DNA from 2 places in the Lysinibacillus sp. UGB7 genome. Region 1 is predicted to be linked to the other one. Evidence: riboswitches for the same ligand, from Rfam matches in the RefSeq annotation. Region 1 holds a riboswitch; the other holds the start of a gene.
What was found. A riboswitch is a leader RNA that binds a small molecule or an ion and turns the genes downstream of it on or off. The one in region 1 is predicted to bind cyclic di-GMP.
Positions count from the first base shown of each region.

Region 1 (5,042 bases):
TTGCCGGGTATGGACCACGCTGGGATTGCAACACAAGCAAAAGTGGAGGCCAAACTGCGAGAAGACGGTATTACACGTTATGATTTAGGACGTGAAAAATTCCTCGAAAAAACATGGGAATGGAAAGAAGAGTATGCAGGACATATCCGTCAACAATGGGCGAAGCTTGGCCTAGGGTTAGACTATTCTCGTGAGCGTTTCACACTCGACAAAGGCCTATCGGATGCTGTTAAAACTGTATTCGTTCAATTATATGAAAAAGGGTTAATTTATCGTGGTGAACGTATTATTAACTGGGATCCTGCTGCAAAAACAGCGTTATCAGATATTGAAGTTATCTACAAAGATGTTCAAGGTGCATTCTACCATATGAAATATCCATTAGCAGATGGTTCAGGATACGTGGAATTAGCGACAACACGTCCAGAAACAATGCTAGGTGACTCAGGCATTGCGGTTCATCCGAAAGACGAGCGCTACCAACATTTAATTGGAAAAACAGTTATTCTACCGATCATTGGCCGTGAAATTCCAATCGTAGCAGATGACTACGTAGATATGGAATTTGGTACTGGGGTAGTAAAAATGACACCAGCCCATGATCCTAACGACTTTGAGGTCGGCAACCGTCATCACTTAGAACGCATTCTTGTGATGAACGAAGATGGGACAATGAATGAGCTCGCTGGCAAATATAACGGAATGGATCGTTTTGAATGCCGTAAGCAAATTGTTGCCGACTTACAAGAGGCTGGTGTGTTAATCAACATCGAAGAGCATATGCATTCAGTAGGTCACTCTGAACGTTCTGGTGCTGTTGTAGAGCCGTATCTTTCAGCACAATGGTTTGTTAAAATGCAACCACTTGCTGATGCTTCATTAGCGCTACAACAAGACGAAGAAGGCAAAGTGAATTTCGTTCCAGCTCGCTTTGAAAACACATATTCTCGCTGGATGGAAAATATCCGTGACTGGTGTATTTCACGCCAATTATGGTGGGGCCATCAAATTCCAGCCTGGTATCACAATGAAACGGGTGAAATTTATGTGGGTAAAGAAGCACCAGCAGACGCAGAACATTGGACGCAAGATGAAGATGTCTTAGATACATGGTTCTCAGCTGCACTATGGCCATTTTGTACAATGGGTTGGCCAGACGAGGCAAATGAAGAGTATAAGCGTTACTACCCAACAAGTACGCTTGTAACAGGCTATGACATTATTTTCTTCTGGGTATCTCGTATGATCTTCCAAGGTATTGAATTTACTGATCAACTTCCATTTAAAGACGTATTAATCCACGGTTTAGTACGTGATGGAGAAGGTCGTAAAATGAGTAAATCGCTAGGTAACGGTGTAGATCCAATGGACGTTATTGAAAAATACGGTGCCGATTCGTTACGTTACTTCTTAGCAACAGGTTCATCACCAGGGCAAGACTTACGTTATACAACAGAAAAAGTAGAATCAGTTTGGAATTTTGCTAATAAAATTTGGAATGCTTCTCGTTTCGCGTTAATGAATATGGACGGCATGACATATGATGAAATCGACTTAACTGGCGAAAAATCAGTGGCCGATAAATGGATCTTAACTCGTTTAAATGAGACAATTGAACGTGTGACATCGCTTGCTGAGCGATATGAATTCGGTGAAGTAGGCCGCGAGCTTTACAATTTCATCTGGGATGATTTCTGTTCTTGGTATATTGAAATGGCGAAATTACCAATGAATGGTGAAGATGAAGCAGCGAAGAAAACTACTCGTTCTATTTTAGCTTACGTATTAGATCAAACAATGCGTCTATTACATCCATTTATGCCATTTATCACGGAAGAGATCTGGCAACACTTACCACATGAAGGTGAGTCTATTACAGTGGCTGCATGGCCAACTGTACGCACGGATCTTCATTTTGCGGATGAAGCGGACAATATGAAGCTCCTTATGGATATTATACGTTCAGTGCGTAATATACGTGCGGAAGTAAATACGCCAATGAGCAAAAAAGTACCATTATTCATTTCTGCAAAGGATGCAGCTACGGTTGCCGTTCTTGAAGCAAATAAAGCATATCTTGAAAAATTCTGTAACCCTGAGTCGTTAACAATCGGTGAAGGCTTAGAGACTCCTGATCAAGCTATGACAGCAGTCGTGACTGGTGCTGAGCTATTCCTTCCACTTGTAGGTCTCATTAACCTAGAAGAAGAAATCAACCGTCTAGAAAAAGAATTAGAAAAATGGGCAAAAGAAGTGAAGCTTGTTAGTGGTAAGTTGTCAAATGAGAAATTTGTTTCAAAAGCCCCAGAAGTTTTAGTCAATGCAGAACGTGAAAAATTAGCAGACTATGAAGATAAACATGCTGTAGTATTAAAACGCTTAGAAGAACTAAAAAATATGTAATCATATAAGGCAGTGGATGACGAATAAAGTCATCCATTGTTTTTTCTTTTTTTGAATCAAAAGGTACATAATGATTTTGGGTAAATTAAATAGTAGGATTTAAAATGATTAGTATAATAAGTGAAGGCAAACCATTCAAAAGGGTGGAATGCAAAACCTAGGGTCTAAAGCGAAGAGATATACAATCTTTCATGCTAGGATGGCCTGGTTGCCAATTGATGAGATATTTATAAAATCTATGCCTTTCATAGTAACTTGTAAAACACACACAAACACACTTTAGTAGTGATTTTCTGTGTGTTTTTAAATTGTGTACGAATTGTGTGGGTGCCAGGCACCTTTTGTACTAAAATAGAGATATCGCAGTTAGAGGGAGTGTTTCTTGTGTTTTCATCGATGAAAGCTTGTACAGATTTTATTTTTACATTAAAGGCAGTAGACCATAAGCGTGCGCCACTCGTTATGATGCGCGAAGTTTTAGCACGTTTGGATAATCCACAGGAAAAGCTACAAACGATTCATATCGCAGGTTCAAACGGCAAAGGTTCAACGGTAACTATGATGCGGGAAATATTAATAGAGGCTGGATACACTGTAGGGACTTTTACATCTCCACATTTAGAGTGTGTCAATGAACGAATGACTATTAATGGAAAACAGATTCCAGACGCACAATTTTTAAGGTATATGAACAACATTGCTGCAATCGTTGAGACGAATTATGATGGGGACTATCCTAGTTTTTTTGAGGTCGTAACACTTATCATGTTCCAGTATTTTGCGGAGGAAGCCGTTGATTTTGCACTTATTGAAACGGGTCTTGGTGGCCGCTTAGATGCAACGAATGTTATTACGCCACTAGTGTCAATCATTACGACCATTTCATTGGAGCATACAGCGTTTTTAGGAGATACTTTTGCGAAAGTAGCCTTTGAGAAAGCAGGCATTATAAAAGAAGGCGTGCCTGTAGTAGTAGGTGTAAAAAATGGCGAGGCATTTGCAGTTATTAAACAAGCTGCACTAGAACGTCATGCTGAATGTCACGTTATTGGAAAGGACTTTATCGTAAATGCAAATAAGCAAGAAGTTGCTATGCAGCACTTTAGTTACCGCAAAGCCGATGTTGAGATAAACGATATTCAGTTGAAAATGGCTGGACCACATCAAGTAGCTAATGCAAGCCTGGCAATCACTGCTATACTATTATTACAGGAAAAGGGACATCTTGAAGTATCACAGACATCCATACTTCATGCATTGCAAAAAGCGCAATGGCCAGGCCGCTTTGAACAATTTACCGACAATATAGTACTAGATGGCGCCCATAATTCAGAAGGCACAGCTGCTCTAATTCACACACTACAAGTTGTATATCCCAATCAACATTATGGGTTTATTTACGCAGCGTTATCTGATAAAGATCATGCGCATAGTATTGCTTTAATGGATGCAGTTGCAACAGCTATGTCATTTACACAAATAGACCTACCGAATGCTATGCCTGCAGTAAAATTAGCTGCTTTGTCACAACATCCCGATAAGGAATATAGTGAAAATTGGCGGGATATGGTCCGTGCAGTTATACAAAAAAAGAAGGAACAAGATATTGTGGTCATTACAGGTTCGCTCTATTTCATAGCTGAAGTGCGACAATGGCTACAGGAGGAAGAGCGATGATTCCGAAATTTGATATTTATAAAGAAAAGTGGGCTGTAAAAAGCGATGATGTCATCAAACCAGGTCTTGCTGCGATTGAAGAAGCATTGGCGCTTGTGGGCAGTCCAGAGAAAAATCTGCAAATTGTCCATTTAGCTGGCACGAACGGCAAAGGCTCAACACTTACATTCATAGAGTCAATTTTAAAGGAACATGGATTACGTGTTGGCAAATTTATGTCTCCTTGCATTTTAGATGTTCATGACCAAATTCAAGTAGCGAATCGACCTATTTCAGCTGAAGAGATGGACCGGGTGTTTCAACAAATGCAATTAGCGGGACTGAGTGGTAAGTTAACAGATTTTGAGCTCCTTACTGCTGCGGCATTTTTACATTTTGTTAATAGTAATGTGGATGTGGCTATAATCGAAGCAGGGATGGGTGGTTTATTGGATAGTACGAATGTGGTGACGCCAATTGTTTCGATTATTCCGAGCATCGCGTTAGAGCATACGACCTATTTAGGTAATACTATTGAGAGTATTGCTCATCATAAAGCAGGTATTATTAAGCAGCACCAGCCTGTTATTATCGGTGATCTACCGCTTGAAGCGAAGGCAGTTATCTATGAAAAAGCACGTATGAAACAAGCGACTGTTCTTGAACTAGGTCATCAATTTAATGTAGAGCATACGAAGCATGGTGAGTGTTATACGAATGATGAAAACGGTTTGCGTATAGCCAATCTATTGCGAAAAATGAAAGGGCCGCATCAAGCAAATAATATGGCCCTAGCCATTACTGCGTTTTTTGAAGTGGCAACTGCATTGGATGTACCAATAAGTATACAAGGTATTCAAAATGGTATTAATAAGGCGAAAATATTAGGGCGCTTTGAAGAAATCATGCCCTATATTATATTAGACGGTGCACACAATCCAGCGAGTGCGGAAAAATTGGTCGCTACAATTCGGCAGGAATTC
Region 1 is NZ_JBMGUV010000004.1:189,540-194,581, reverse strand. It holds gene ACOMCU_RS06225 (valine--tRNA ligase) at 1-2,403, shown strand, start outside; cyclic di-GMP riboswitch class I at 2,519-2,619, shown strand; gene ACOMCU_RS06220 (bifunctional folylpolyglutamate synthase/dihydrofolate synthase) at 2,788-4,080, shown strand; gene ACOMCU_RS06215 (bifunctional folylpolyglutamate synthase/dihydrofolate synthase) at 4,077-5,042, shown strand, end outside.

Region 2 (5,042 bases), on a different contig from region 1:
GAATGTGGCGGCTAGTAGTGAAGAACTGGCTCAATCTTCAAATGAGGTCCAAACAGGTACGGAGCAAATTACCGTTACGATGCAAGAACTGGCTTCGGGAACAGAAACACAAGCATCAACCGCCGGCGATTTAGCAGAAACAATGACAACGTTCCAACGCCGCATTCAGGACACAACACAAGAAGGCAAGGAATTACAAGAGCATTCAGTACATGTACAAAGCTTAACTACTACAGGAAAAGATTTAATGGTACGTTCAACGCAACAAATGGCTACGATTAATGAAATTGTATTAGATTCAGTGAAAAAAGTAGAAGGCTTAAACGAGCAATCTGCTGAAATTTCAAAACTTATTTCTGTTATTGATGAGATTTCAAACCAAACAAATTTACTTGCGTTAAATGCAGCAATCGAGGCAGCACGTGCTGGAGAACATGGAAAAGGCTTTGCCGTTGTTGCCGATGAAGTACGCAAGCTTGCAGAACAAGTACAGTTCTCTGTGACGGACATATCAACCATTGTTAATCGTATTCAAAGTGAAACAGGCCATGTGACAAATTCCCTGCAATCAGGTTATGAGGAAGTAAAAGAAGGAACAGCACAACTAAATCAAACAAATGAAACATTCGATCATATTTCTGTTGCTGTCAAAGATATGATTGACAATATTCATGTCATTTCAGGAAATTTAAATCAAATTATGCAAAGTTCCGAATCTATAAATGTTGCTATTGATGAAATGGCATCTATTTCACAGGAATCTGCTGCTGGCGTAGAAGAAACTACAGCTACTGTTGAGGAAACAGCAGCAACCATGGACGAAATTTCAAAAAGTGCAAATCAGTTGGCAAATATGGCGGAAGAGCTAAACACACAACTACAGAAATTTAAAATTTAAAAAACAGGGCTGTCTCGAAATAGTCTTTCGAGACAGCCTGTTTATTTTTCATGGAAATGGTCTTCAAAAACAAATTATTTCATTGCCAATTTCGAATAGGTACTCTTTCAAGTTCGTAACGCTTGATAATGATACTTATCTTTCTATACCACTGCTCGCATAACTCCAATGCTTCACTATATGCATCCTCTTCTCTTGATATCGGTTTGCTATTTGTCATAAATACATATTCTAAAACGGGTGTCGATAAATTATCCACCACTATTTTTAAAGCTAGTTGAGATACTGTATCATCAGATTCTTCCTCTACCTCTTCTGTGTCCCCTGAAATAATTTGCTCTCCATCAATTAATGACCCACTTAATAATCCATTTCTAGTACTAGCAATTATAATATTGTCATCCTCTACTATAGAAACTTCGTATATTTTATTAAACTGTATTTCTTTCTTCGTCACTTCTGCTTCCCAATCTTCTTTTTGAGCAAGCAAAAGTGTATTCGTTGGTTCGTTTAATAAGAGCGCCTGTAAGCAATCACTCGATATTGTGCATTGGGTATGCGGAATATTCATTAATTCCTCTTCACTTTCTCTTTTCATTTCAGCATTCCTTCTGAAAGACCTAACTTTCCCCTTAACATAACGAAATGCTCCTACCGTAAATAAGCTCAATCCAATAATGAAATAGCTACCTCTTACTATAGCTGCTTCCATTGCATTTGCTAGCATCAAATAGATAATACCTAATACCAGTAGAAAAAAGGTTTTCACAAAAATCCCACCTTAAGAAAAATAATAGATAGGAAAAAACATCTATTTAATAGAAATCTTATTCACTAGAAACACTTTTCATTCTTAACTCATGTGGAATTTAAGGCAAGTAAATAAAACAACACAAGAACATCACTTACGTCAATGTTCTTGTGTTGCTTAAATAAAAAGAGTATTGGCGTGTGCACGAATAGCATGCAACATCAATTGGAGTGTTCCATTAGTTGTGCACAATAAAAACCCATTTCAAAAAGAAATAGGCTACAAAAGAATATACACTAGCAATAATTTCTTATAATTAGCGATCTTTGGCAACCCAGCCGTCATAGCATTAATGCTTTAGACCTGTAGCTTTGCGTCTCTACTCTTCAGTAGATTCGCCTATCATTACAAACTTTAATTAACATAATAGGTAAAATCAGTAAATATAACTATATAAAAATACACATATTTTATCACTAGTTTACTCCAACTTTACAAACAGTGAAAACATTACTATTTTATTATCTGTATCGAAACAAAAATAAAAGCAGCTAGAACGAATTTATTATTCGTTCTAGCTGCTCTATTTATTTTTTGCTTTTCACTTACCCCTAAGTGATGAAGCAAGAATTTATACATTTTGCATGACAAGTAATACGGATGGTATGAAAGATAGCGCAAAAACAGACACATACCATAACGAAGTACGGCGTAATGAAAAACGAACCTGTTTTTTTTCAGCATAGAAAATATCCAACATAACCGCAACTATAAGTGGCGTACTCACACATGCAATAGCAATAAGAATAATATCAAAATAGATCATAAAGCACCCCTCTATTCGTGAACATTTACTTTCCCCTTTTGTGACAACTTTGTGTCAACTTAAGTGTACACAATTTCGTCACAATTTGTCAACGGTCTCAAGAACAATTTTTAAATTCTTTGTTGTTACAACTGCCTGTTATAACACTTACTAAATAATGGTTATCATATTTATGGTGATACAATATGATTTATAGCAACACAAAAGGAGCTGTCTCAATGGGTGAGATAGCTCCTTTCTTAATTGAATTTGCAATAAATTTCCCCGCTCAACTCAGCTGATACATCTAGCTGCGTCTTTTTTAACCTCTATATTTCATCGTTAAGCCTTTTAAGAAGTTTCTCACAAATCGATCGCCACACTCTTTGTAGTTGCGATGACTTGGATTTCTTAAAATAGCGCCTAGTTCACCTTTAGATACCGTGACGCCACCTTCATATAAAATCTCAAGCATATCTTCACTTGTTAGTGCTAGTGCAATTTTGACTTTCTTTAATAGCATATTATTAGGACTTTCTGTAGTCTTAACAGGCACTGCTGGACTTACTGCTTGACCAGGTTTTGGTTGTTGAGGCCCTCTTTTAAAAATTATAAAACCGTTTAAAAATGCTTCGAACATTTTATTATTACATTTAATGAAATTTTCGGGTGCTTCTTCCTCATCCTTCACTTTCATCAGCATGTTCAATACATCCTCTTTTGTAAAGCTCATACCGCCTAGTTCAAAAATTTCTACCATCTCTGTATTTTTTATATCTAATGCGTATCTTAAACGAATCAACATATCATTATCCGTCATCTAAAACCCTCCTGATTTTTCCATTGAAACCGCAACTTCACTCTATGTGAAATGAATACTAGGCTTAATTATAACAGAGGTAATTGCATTTTTAAGCTAACTAACTATTTTAAATTCACGCAATTAGATATTACCTGGCTTTCGTGTTTAGCTTGCGCATATATCTCTTTTTAAAATGTATGAAAACCAAACAATCGACCATTCTAATATCACAAGGAGGTGAGAAATATGGCTACAAATAATCGAAGCTCAAATAAACTTCAAGTTCCAGGTGTACAAGAAGCTGTTAATCAAATGAAATATGAAATAGCACAAGAATTCGGCGTACAGCTTGGGCCAGAAGCTTCTTCTCGCGCAAACGGTTCAGTAGGTGGGGAAATTACGAAACGACTTGTTGAAATGGCTGAAAGACAATCAAAAGGCAAATTTTAAATAGCAAAATTAATGTTTTAAAGTAAAAAACGAATATTATCCCCTTTAAGTAGACAATGTTAAAAAAACTACAGTACGCTGTAGATAGCATCTTACTTAATGGGGATTTCTATGCTACGTGAGGAGAAAAATTCGAGAAACAACCATATTCCTTAAAAATAAATTTCCATAATGTAGCACATCAAAAAAACCTAAAGTAACAAAATTAACTACTAGTAAAGACTCTTTTTTAACTAACAAACCTAGCCTTCTAAACTTTTTAACCACTTATTATAGTAGCTGAACTGTTCTTCGATTTTTACAAACCTCAAACCTTTGTCAAATTCAAATATGTCAACTATATCTTTTAATCTAGCTGGCTCTCCAAATTTTAATTTATATGCTAAATGTCCGGTACCTTGCATTTGAGATGGATAAACATTTAACGCAGCCCCATTACACACGACCTGTATATGTTTTTTCTCTAGATGTTGTCGCAGGCTTTGAAGTGCTAGGAAAAAGTTTTCATGTTCGAAACTTATTGTGTCACCTAATATTAATAGTTCTATTAAAACCATTTCTTCATCATCTGGAGATTCCTCATATAGTTTCAAAATACCATCAAATATTTTTCCGTCATTCATAGCAAGTTTTATAGTTTTACTTTCATAATTCAAAATGTCACCTTCCAAATAGTGGGCTAGGAATAAATTCACCTGTAAGTGCCCCAATCTTTTTACATATGCTTCAACTATTTCATTGGTGCAATGCCTCCGAGTATCAAATGCTCTAATCGTTCCGGAAATGGCGAACGAGTCCTAGCGTTAAATTGATCTATTCTTTACACCACACTCATCATTTTAAAGCCTCTCAACATACAAATTTCGTATAATCACACTCTTTTTTAGAGTGGACTTTTATTCATAAATCTTACCCACATATAACATCATCGATAAAAAATTCCAATCAATATTTTGGGGTGTTTCTAAATCAGAATTTTCAAAAAAACCTTCCATACTTTCCACCCAGCCCTCAATGCCTAGAAGAAATTCATCTATAGATTTATTCTCCCATTCATCTCTATTTTTTTTAAAATCGGCTGATAATAAATTTACAAAATCTAAGAATTGTTGCTTATTAGAAACGTTTTCAATTATTTCATACCAATCCATACAATTCACACCTTTCGACTTCTACTATCGACTTTATTTTTTTCTACAAATTACTTGTCTAGTTCCATCTTCAAGCAATTGATGTTCCTCCATTTGTTGTTGACATTTTAAACAATTGATTCTTTACCTCTGTTTTACTAGCCCATTTTACAGGAATTTCTTCAATACCTGCTAGTCTACTTGCT
Region 2 is NZ_JBMGUV010000022.1:83,934-88,975, reverse strand. It holds gene ACOMCU_RS18680 (methyl-accepting chemotaxis protein) at 1-898, shown strand, start outside; gene ACOMCU_RS18675 (hypothetical protein) at 978-1,667, opposite strand; cyclic di-GMP riboswitch class I at 1,975-2,059, opposite strand; gene ACOMCU_RS18670 (hypothetical protein) at 2,281-2,475, opposite strand; gene ACOMCU_RS18665 (DUF1456 family protein) at 2,777-3,274, opposite strand; gene ACOMCU_RS18660 (alpha/beta-type small acid-soluble spore protein) at 3,503-3,706, shown strand; gene ACOMCU_RS18655 (hypothetical protein) at 3,949-4,362, opposite strand; gene ACOMCU_RS18650 (DUF7660 family protein) at 4,603-4,857, opposite strand.
Region 2: it holds a riboswitch for cyclic di-GMP, as region 1 does, so the genes downstream of both, ACOMCU_RS18675 (hypothetical protein) here and ACOMCU_RS06220 (bifunctional folylpolyglutamate synthase/dihydrofolate synthase) in region 1, are expected to answer to the same signal.